2 regions of the Aquamicrobium sp. genome follow, and region 2 is predicted to be linked to the other one. Evidence: predicted binding sites of a transcription regulator. Region 2 holds the regulator's gene; the other holds the start of a gene.
What was found. The regulator PhoB, encoded in region 2, activates phosphate uptake and scavenging genes when phosphate is short. The targets are predictions, from matches to a motif close to TGTCATNNANCTGTCAT.

Region 1 (5,298 bases), on a different contig from region 2:
CGCCGCGATCAAGGACTATCAGGTCCGTTAAGTCGTGGCCGTCCGGCCCTTGACCGGATGCGGGTCGAGCGGCCATTCAGGAGCCGACTGGAACGGCCGGAGGCGCCAAAGCCGATGACGGGTTTCGAAGATCGAGCGCGGGGCCGGGCGATGCGCCTGCTGGCGGGCCTCAGCCTGCCGGGCCTCGTCCTCGGCACGCTGTTCTTCTCGGCCTCGCTGGCGCCAAGCCTCCTGCCGCGCGGCTTCGCGCTTCAGGGCGTGCTGAGCGGCTGCTCCTTCGCCGCCGGCTACGGCGTCGGCGTGTTCCTCGCCTGGCTGTGGGCCTATCTCGAATTGCCGGTGCTGGCGCCGCCACGCCTTGCGCTCGCCAAGCGCATCGGCCTCGGCGCCTGCCTGCTCGCCGCCGCGGTCTTCCTCTGGCGCGCCTCGGATTTCCAGGATTCGGTGCGCGTGCTGATGGGGCTGGCGCCGCTCGGCGGCGACCGGCCGGTCGAGGTCGCGATCATCGCCGCCCTCGTCTTCGCCGCCATCCTGGCGCTGGCGCGGGTGCTGGCCGCGCTGCTCGGCCTCGTCGCGCGCTGGTCGGGCCGGCTGGTGCCGCGCCGCATCGCCAACGCGATCGGCGCGGCCGTCGTCATCCTCCTGTTCTGGACCGCCATCGACGGGCTTCTGTTCAAGGGCGCGCTGCGCGCCGCCGACGCTTCGTTCCGCCGCTTCGACGCGCTGATCGAGCCGGATGTCGAGAAACCGGCCGCGCCGCACCGGACGGGAAGCCTCGCCTCCCTCGTCTCGTGGCAGAGCCTCGGCCGCGCCGGGCGGCAGTTCGTCGGCTCCGCCCCCTCCGCCGGCGACATCGCGGCGCTGGCCGGCGGGGCGGCCGTCGAGCCGGTGCGCGTCTATGTCGGGCTGAACTCGGCCGAGACGATCGAGGAGCGGGCCGCGCTCGCGCTGGCCGAGATGCGGCGCGTCGGTGCGTTCGAGCGCAAGGTGCTGGTGATCGCGACGCCCACCGGCACCGGCTGGATCGACACCGCCGCCATCGAGCCGCTGGAGGTGCTGCACCGGGGCGACGTCGCCACCGTCGGCCTGCAATATTCCTACCTGACGAGCTGGCTGTCGCTGCTGTTCGAGCCTGCCTACGGCTCGGAGGCGGCGCGGGCGCTGTTCCGCGCCGTCTACGACCACTGGACGGCGATGCCGGAGCGCGCGCGGCCGCGCCTCTACCTCTACGGCCTGAGCCTCGGCGCGCTCAATTCCGATCTCTCGGCCGACCTCTACGACGTGCTCGGCGATCCGTTCCACGGCGCGCTCTGGGTCGGGGCGCCGTTCTCGGCCCGCACGTGGCGCAACGCGACGCTGGGGCGGCTGCCCGGCTCGCCCGCCTGGCTGCCGCACTTCCGCGACGGCTCGGTCATCCGCTTCGCCAACCAGGACGGCCTCGCCGACCGCGCCAGCGAATGGGGGCCGCTCAGGATCGTGTTCCTGCAGTATGCCAGCGATCCCGTCACCTTCTTTCGGCCCGACGCGTTCTGGCGCGTCCCGCCGTGGATGGAGCGCGACCGCGGCCCGGACGTCTCCGGCGCGCTGCGCTGGTTCCCGATTGTCACCCTGCTCCAGCTCGGCCTCGACATGGCGCTGGCGACGACGACGCCCATGGGCTACGGCCACGTTTACGCGCCGGAGCACCATATCGAGCCGTGGGTCGAGGTGACACGGCCGGACGGCTGGAGCGCGCCGGCCCTCGCCGCCCTCAAGGCGCACTACGCGGCGATGGACGGAAGGAAGCGGACCCTCGACGGGGAATGATTTCCTCCCCTGTCGCCGTAAGGGGCCATTTCAAGGAATGATGTTCCGGATAACGGCGCTTCAAGCGTCAGATTTTTGCGCATCCGGGCAGCTGAAGGAGAGAAAAGGAACAATTTCCTCCAAAGCCGCGTTCGAAGGAAACGATTTTCCATGAATTGGCCGCAAGACAGGTTCCTGAACCTCGTTGCCGTCCCTGCCGCGCCCTATCTCTTGAGGAAAGACAACCACCGGAGACCAAGGAGACGACCATGGGTCTGCGCATCAACGACACCGCTCCCGATTTCACCGCCGAGACCACGCATGGCACGGTCCATTTCCACGACTGGCTGGGCGACAGCTGGGGCGTCCTCGTCTCGCATCCGAAGAACTTCACCCCGGTCTGCACCACCGAGCTCGGCACCATGGCCGGCCTTGCCGGCGAGTTCGAAAAGCGCAACGTCAAGCTGATCGGCATCTCGGTCGATCCGGTCACCGATCACGACCGCTGGAAGGCCGACATCCGCACCGCGACCGGCTTCGACGTCGACTACCCGCTGATCGGCGACCGCGACCTCAAGGTGGCCAAGCTCTACGACATGCTGCCGGCCGAGGCGGGCGAATCGTCGGAAGGCCGCACCCCGGCCGACAACGCCACCGTGCGCTCGGTCTACGTCATCGGCCCGGACAAGAAGATCAAGCTGGTCCTGACCTATCCGATGACCACGGGCCGCAACTTCGACGAGATCCTGCGCGCCATCGATTCGATCCAGCTCACCGCGAAGCATCAGGTGGCGACCCCGGCCAACTGGAAGCAGGGCGAAGACGTCATCATCACCGCCGCGGTCTCCAACGAGGACGCGATCAAGCGCTTCGGCTCGTACGACACGATCCTGCCCTATCTGCGCAAGACGAAGCAGCCTACCGCGTAAAGCCGGCTAACGGATCGACGGACAGGGGACGGCGGAAACGGGATTCCGCCGTCCTTTCCGTGTCTTCGCCCGGCCATGCCGTGTCATCAGCGTGTCACGGCAGGCTGGTGAAAGACGCTCATGACACAGAGCCACATGAGCGATTCCCACGAAGCCGGACAGGCATCCCGCTACCGAAGCCTGTTCATCTCCGACATGCATCTCGGCACCAAGGGCGCGCAGGCCGAGGCCCTGCTCGAGTTCCTGAAGAAGCACGACGCCGAGACGCTCTATCTCGTCGGCGACGTCATCGACGGCTGGCGGCTGCGCTCCGCCTGGTACTGGCCCCAGTCGCATAACGACGTCGTCCAGAAGCTGCTGCGCAAGGTGCGCAAGGGCGCGCGCATCGTCTACGTGCCCGGCAACCACGACGAGTTCCTGCGCGAGTTCTGCGGCCTGTCCTTCGGCGGAATCGAGATCGCCGAGACCGCGATCCACGAGGCCGCCGACGGCCGGCGCTATCTGGTGATCCACGGCGACATCTTCGACATGGTGATCCGCCATGCCAAGTGGCTCGCCTTCCTCGGCGACTGGGCCTACGAGATCGCGCTGGCGCTGTCGACGCGCATCAACATCGTGCGGCGCAGGCTGGGCTTCACCTACTGGTCGCTGTCGGCCTGGGCAAAGGCGCGGGTCAAGAACGCGGTCAACTTCATCGGCCGCTTCGAGGAGACGCTGGCGGCCGAGGCGCGCCGCCACGGCGTCGACGGCGTCATCTGCGGCCACATCCATTCGGCGGCGATGCGCGACTTCGACGGCTTCACCTACATCAACACCGGCGACTGGGTGGAAAGCTGCACCGCCGTCGTCGAGCATCACGACGGCCGGATGGAGATCGTCCACTGGCCGGCCTTCAGCGACGTCCTGAACGGCAGCCGCCCGCCCGCGCCGCGCACGCTGCCGTGGCGGCGGGCCGCGTGAGCGCGCCATGCGCATCCTGATCGTCACCGATGCCTGGCGGCCGCAAGTCAACGGCGTGGTGCACACGCTGGAGACGCTGGCGGCGACGCTCGCCCGCCTCGGGGTGAAGGCCGAGTTCCTGACGCCCGAGGGCTTCCGCACCCTGCCCATGCCGAGCTATCCCGAGATAAGGCTGACGCTGGCCACCCGCGCCATGGTCTCGCGGCGGATGGAGGAGATGGCGCCCGAGCGCATCCACATCGCCACCGAGGGGCCGCTGGGCGTGCTGGTGCGCCGCATCTGCCTGGCGCGCGGCTGGGCGTTCACCACCAGCTACCACACCCGCTTCCCCGAGTTCCTGCGCGCCCGCCTGCCCATCCCCGAAAGCTGGAGCTACGGCTGGCTGCGGCGCTTCCACAATGCCGGACGGGCGATGCTGGTCGCGACGCCCTCGCTCGGCCGGGAGCTGTCGGCGCGCGGCTTCACCAACATCAGGCTGTGGTCGCGCGGGGTGGACACCGAGCTGTTCGATCCGTCCTTGAGGGGCGATCTCGGCCTGCCGCGCCCGGTCTTCCTCAATGTCGGGCGCGTGGCGGTGGAGAAGAACCTGCCCGCCTTCCTCGACCTCGACCTGCCCGGAACCAAGGTGGTGGTCGGCGACGGGCCGGAGCGCGCCCGGCTCGAGGCGCGTTATCCCGACGTGCGCTTCCTCGGCGTGCGCAAGGGCGAGGCGCTGGCGCGCATCTACGCCTCGGCCGACGTCTTCGTCTTTCCCAGCCGCACCGACACCTTCGGCAACGTCATCCTCGAGGCGCTGGCGAGCGGCTGCCCCGTCGCCGCCTTCCCGGTCACCGGCCCGCTCGACATCATCGGTCCCCCCTGTATTCATGGCCGCTGCGGCGCGCTGTCGGACGACCTGCGGCAGGCGGCGCTGGCTTGCCTCGACATCCCCCGTGCCGCGGCGCGCGAGCGGGCGCTCGCCTTCGACTGGTACAGCAGCGCCCGGCAGTTCGCCGACTACAGCTTCCCCACCCGGGGCGCATTGGAGCTGCGATGACCGAACAGGCCGCCCTTCCCGCCTCCGATCCGGTCGAGCGCCTGCATCGCGCAGTGCGGCGCAATCCGCTGCTGTCGCCGTCCGGGCTCGGCGAATACGTCTTCGCCAGCCTGTTCCGCAAGCTGGTCTACACCCAGATCTGGGAGGACCCCGAGATCGACATCGAGGCGCTGGAGATCGGCCCGGGCGACCGCGTCGTCACCATCGCCTCGGGTGGCTGCAACGCGTTGTCCTACCTGACCGCCGACCCGGCCCGGATCGAGGCGGTCGACCTCAACCCCGCCCATGTCGCCTTCAACCGGCTCAAGCTCGCCGCGCTCGCCGCCCTGCCGGACTACGACGCGTTCTACCGCTTCTACGGCCGGGCCGACGATCCGGCGAACGGCGACGCCTACCGGCGCTTCATCCGCCCGGTGCTCGATCCGGCGACGCGCGCCTACTGGGACGGGCGCGGCCTTTCCGGCCGCCGGCGCATCTCGATGTTCCACCGCCGGCTCTACCGCCACGGCCTGCTCGGCCACTTCATCGGCTGGGGCCATCTCCTGGCGCGCCTCTACGGCATCGACCCGCGCCGGCTGCTTCAGGCGC
Region 2 (5,298 bases):
ACGGCCCGCGCATCCACGGCCTCGCCCGCGCCCGCGCCGACCTCGACGCCATCGTCGAGTCGAGCCTCCAGAAGGCCGGCCTGTGGAACGAGGTCAAGGACCGGCTGAACGAGCCGGGCACCGGCCTTTCCGGCGGCCAGCAGCAGCGCCTGTGCATCGCCCGCGCCATCGCCGTCTCGCCGGAGGTGATCCTGATGGACGAGCCGTGCTCGGCGCTCGACCCCATCGCCACAGCCCGCATCGAGGAGCTGATCGACGAACTGAAGCAGAACTTCACCATCGTCATCGTCACCCACTCCATGCAGCAGGCCGCGCGCGTATCGCAGCGCACCGCCTTCTTCCATCTCGGCAATCTCGTCGAGGAAGGCCCGACCGACATGATCTTCACCGGCCCGCTGGAAAAGCGGACGCAAGACTACATCACCGGCCGCTTCGGCTAGGAGGCACGACCATGGGGCAGCACACCGTCACATCCTTCGACGAGGACCTCGACGCCATCGACCGGCTGATCCACGACATGGGCGATCTGGCCGACGCGATGGTCGCGGCGTCCGCCCGCTCGCTGGTCACGTCCGACACGGCGCTGGCGCAGCGCGTCATCTCCGACGACGCGGTGATGGACGCGCGCCAGCGCGAGCTGGACGACCGCGCCATCACGCTGATCGCCAAGCGCCAGCCCGTGGCGCAGGATCTGCGCTCGGTCGTCGGCGCGATCCGCATGGCCGCCGATCTCGAGCGCATCGGCGACCTCGCCAAGAACATCGCCAAGCGCGTCGGCGCCGTCGGCGAGAACGCCACCCCGCGCGAGCTCTCGCACTCGATCGAAACCATGGCGCAGGCCGTGATCGCCCAGATCGACCGCGCCATCGCCCGCTACGAGGCACGCGACCACGAGGGCCTTGCCCGGCTGCGCGACGAGGACGAGAAGATCGACGTCCAGTACACGGCCGTGTTCCGCGAGCTCCTGACCTACATGATGGAGGACCCGCGCAACATCACCGCCTGCACGCATCTGCTGTTCTGTGCCAAGAACCTCGAGCGCATCGGCGATCATGTGACGAACATCGCCGAAAACGCCTATTATGTGCTGACCGGCCACCAGCTGCCGCTGAACAGGCCGAAAGCAGACGAGACGGTGATGGCGGTACGGCCGAAGTGACGGGCCCCGCAGGAAGCAGGACATGATCGCTCCGAAAATCATGGTGGTGGAGGACGAGGAGCCGCTCGGCGTCCTCCTGTGCTACAATATGGAAGCCGAGGGATACCAGGTCGAGGTGGTGACGCGCGGCGACGAGGCCGAGATGCGCCTGCGCGAGACCGTGCCGGACCTTCTCGTGCTCGACTGGATGGTGCCGGCCGTCTCCGGCATCGAACTGTGCCGCCGCCTGCGCCTGCGCGCCGAGACCGAGCGGCTGCCGATCATCATGCTCACCGCCCGCGGCGAGGAGACCGACCGCGTGCGCGGTCTGACGACCGGGGCGGACGACTATCTCGTCAAGCCGTTCTCGATGCCCGAATTCGTCGCGCGGGTGCGCGCGCTGCTGCGCCGCGCCAAGCCCGAGGTGCTGTCCTCGGTGCTCAAGGTCGACGACCTCGTCCTCGATCGCGAGACGCACCGCGTCCATCGCGGCGAGGCGGAACTGAAGCTCGGCCCCACCGAGTTCCGCCTGCTCGAGTTCCTGATGCAGCATCCCGGCCGCGTCTTCTCGCGCGGGCAGCTTCTCGACAATGTCTGGGGCGAGACGCTCTATATCGACGAGCGCACCGTCGACGTCCATGTCGGGCGGCTGCGCAAGGCGGTCAATCTCGACGGCCTGCCCGACGTGATCCGCACCATCCGCGGCGCCGGCTACGCCATCCGCGAGATCTGAGCGCGCCGGCAGGTCCGATCGTTCCGCCCCCATCGTTCCGGCACCGTATCGACGCCGCGTTTCCATGCCGCGCGGCGTCAATCACAATTTGGCCGAACTCGGCTGTGCTGATAAAAGGATGCCCGCGAACCGCGATCGGAGAGGATCGCGGACCAACCACAGGCAACCCGATGAAGAGACCAGACATGTTTTTGCGTTTTCTGCTGATCGGCGCCCTCGCCTTGCCGCTTGCGCTCGCCGCCGGCACGGCCGCGCGCGCGCAGGCCACCGATCCGCGCGTCGCCCAGCTCGAGGAGCAGGTGCGCCAGCTGAACGGCCTCGTCGAGGAGCTGAACTTCCAGCTCCTCCAGATGCAGGACCAGCTTCGCCGCATGCAGGAGGACAACGAGCTGCGCTTCCAGGAACTGGAGGAACGCCGCTCGGATGCGTCGGGCGCACAGCGCCCGCGCGACCATGCCGCGACCACCCCGCCGCCTGCCGCCAACGCACCCCCGCCGACGGGAAGCGGCGACGACGAGTTCTATGCCGCCGAAGAAGCCGTGACCGGCGGCGGCGCGCAGGTGCGCGGCGAGCCGCCGCGCAATCTCGGCAGCATCACCTTCGACGCCGACGGATCGCCGCGCGTCGCCATGCCGGCCGAGCAGCCCCCCGTTGGCCAACCCCCTGCCGGGCAGGTTCCGGTGGGACAGACGCAGGCCGCGCCGGCGCAGGACGGAACCACGGTCGCGGCGCTGCCGCCGCGCGGTGACGACGATGACGAGCTCTACCGCAACGCCTACGAATTCGTCCTGTCGGGCGACTACGGCACGGCCGAGGCCGGCTTCCGCGACCTGATCGCGCGCTTTCCCGACAGCGAGCATGCGGCGGACGCGCATTTCTGGCTCGGCGAATCGCTGCTCGCCCAGCAGAAGCCGCGCGAGGCGGCCGAGATCTTCCTCGCGGCCAGCCGCGACTTCCCGCAGGCGCGCAAGGCGCCCGACACGCTGTTCAAGCTCGGCGTCTCGCTCGTCGCCATGAACCAGCGCGACGTCGCCTGCGCCACCTTCACCGAAGTCCTGCAGCGCTACCCGCAGGCCAGCGCCGCGCTCACCGAGCGCGTGAAGCAGGAACAGGCCGCGGCCTCCTGCTGACGCTAGACGGGGGTCCCGGGACGACCGCGGTGGACCTCGACCCGCTTTCCCTTTTTCGCGATCTGGACGCCGGCGCCGTGCTGGCCGTCGCCGTTTCCGGCGGCAGCGATTCGCTGGCGCTCCTCCTCCTTGGCCACGACTTCGTCCGCCGCCATCGCCCGGCGCTGCGGCTGACCGCCGTCACCGTCGATCACGGCCTGCGCCCCGAATCCGCCGCCGAGGCGGCATGGGTCGCCGCCTTCTGCCGCCAGCGCGGCATCGCCCACGAGACGGTGGTCTGGCAGGGCGACAAGCCGGAAACCGGCCTCGCCGCCGCCGCGCGCGAGGCGCGCTACCGGCTCCTCGCCGATGCCGCGCAACGCGCCGGCGCATCCACTATCCTCGCCGGCCACACGCTCGACGATCAGGCCGAGACGCTCGCGATGCGCGCGGCGCGGGCAGAAGGCGCGGGCCAGGTGGGTGCAGGGCTGGCCGGCATGGCGCGGGCGACGCTTTTCGACGGCCGTGTCTGGATCGCCCGGCCGCTGCTGAGGACTCGCCGGCAGGCACTGCGCGACTGGCTTGGCCGGCGCGGCGTCGAATGGATCGACGACCCCTCCAACGACAATCCCGCCTATGAGCGGGTCCGGGTGCGCAAGGCGCTCGCCCATGCCGAGGTCGAAACGCTGGGCGCGGAGGCCCGCCGGCAGGCCCTTGCCCGGCAGGCGCTGGCCGAGCGCGCGGCGGCATGGATCGGGCGCTTCGCCAGCCGCCCGGCGCCGGGGCTGCTGCGGCTCGATCCCGCCTTCGCCGATGACGACGACGACGCGCGCGAAGCGGCGATCCTCGCGCTGCGCGCCTTGCTGGCCACTGCCGGCGGCACGCCCCGCCTGCCCGACCGCGCGCGCGTCGAAACCCTTCTGCGCCGGCTGGCCGACGGCGCGCCGATGCGGGCCACTTTGTCGCGCGCCGCCGTCGATACGCGCCGCGCCGGCGTCTTCCTGCGCCGCGAGGCGCGCAACCTGCCCTTCGTGCCGCTCGGCGCCGGGCCGGTCCTGTGGGACGGCAGGCTGCGCGCAACCGCCGCACCGGGCGCGCACGATCTGCATATCGGCCCGCTCGGCCACGACGGCGCGGCACGGTTTCCGGCGGAAACGCAAGCCGGGGTCCCGCCTGCGCTCGTCCGCGCCGCATGGGCGGCGGAGCCGGCGCTTTACTCCGGCAGAACTCTGATCGGGCCGCTCCTCGCCCCGGCCGCCGCCGGCGACAGCGTCCCGGCCTCGCCCACTGCGGCGCCTTTCGCGCGCTTCCTGACGGGTTTCGACCGGCCGCTGGCCGCCGCGCTTCAACGCCTTGCCGGCGCGCCGGCCCTGCCCTCGCCGCCTTGGCCGGAACACATTGGTCCCGGATAGATCGGCATCGACGCTTAACTGAAAAAGGCGGCCGCGCTTGGCAAGACCCCATGGGCTGCCTATGTTAGGGACCGCACCTCGCACATTCGGAAAGCCGCGCCCCGGCAAGGACAGAATTCCCCCGGGCGCCAACGGGAAACACGATGAATCCGAACTACCGAAACCTCGCGCTCTGGGCGATCATCGCCGTCCTCCTGATCGCGCTCTTCAACCTGTTCCAGGCGCCGCAGCAGCGCGGCATGGCGCGCGACATCCCCTATTCGGAATTCCTGCGCGAGGTGGACGCCGGCCGCATCCATACCGTGACCATCGCCGGCAGCCGCATCAGCGGCACCTATGGCGAGGCCAGCGGCGGGTTCCAGACCTATTCGCCGGGCGACCCGACGCTGGTCCAGCGGCTGGAGGAAAAGGGCGTCACCATCAACGCCCGGCCCGAGACCGACGGCTCCAATTCGCTGTTCGGCTACCTGATTTCCTGGCTGCCGATGATCCTCATCCTCGGCGTGTGGATCTTCTTCATGCGCCAGATGCAGTCCGGCTCCGGCCGCGCCATGGGTTTCGGCAAGTCCAAGGCCAAGCTGCTGACCGAGGCGCACGGCCGCGTCACCTTCGCCGACGTCGCCGGCGTCGACGAGGCCAAGCAGGACCTCGAGGAGATCGTCGAGTTCCTGCGCGACCCGCAGAAGTTCCAGCGCCTCGGCGGCAAGATCCCGCGCGGCGTGCTGCTCGTCGGCCCTCCCGGAACCGGCAAGACGCTGCTCGCCCGCTCCGTCGCCGGCGAGGCCAACGTGCCGTTCTTCACCATCTCCGGCTCCGACTTCGTCGAGATGTTCGTCGGCGTCGGCGCGTCCCGCGTGCGCGACATGTTCGAGCAGGCCAAGAAGAACGCGCCCTGCATCATCTTCA

Region 1: a site for PhoB is predicted at 2,796-2,812, ahead of M9945_RS01570 (UDP-2,3-diacylglucosamine diphosphatase). Genes of this name have one in related genera too.

The regions. Positions count from the first base shown of each region.
Region 1 covers NZ_JAMLIE010000001.1:307,374-312,671, forward strand. Annotated here, with positions in the region: gene M9945_RS01555 (peptide chain release factor 3) at 1-31, shown strand, start outside; gene M9945_RS01560 (alpha/beta hydrolase) at 115-1,806, shown strand; gene M9945_RS01565 (peroxiredoxin) at 2,055-2,714, shown strand; gene M9945_RS01570 (UDP-2,3-diacylglucosamine diphosphatase) at 2,850-3,674, shown strand; gene M9945_RS01575 (glycosyltransferase family 4 protein) at 3,682-4,710, shown strand; gene M9945_RS01580 (DUF3419 family protein) at 4,707-5,298, shown strand, end outside.
Region 2 covers NZ_JAMLIE010000003.1:343,107-348,404, forward strand. Annotated here, with positions in the region: gene pstB (phosphate ABC transporter ATP-binding protein PstB) at 1-440, shown strand, start outside; gene phoU (phosphate signaling complex protein PhoU) at 452-1,159, shown strand; gene phoB (phosphate regulon transcriptional regulator PhoB) at 1,182-1,871, shown strand; gene ybgF (tol-pal system protein YbgF) at 2,057-3,001, shown strand; gene tilS (tRNA lysidine(34) synthetase TilS) at 3,031-4,392, shown strand; gene ftsH (ATP-dependent zinc metalloprotease FtsH) at 4,536-5,298, shown strand, end outside.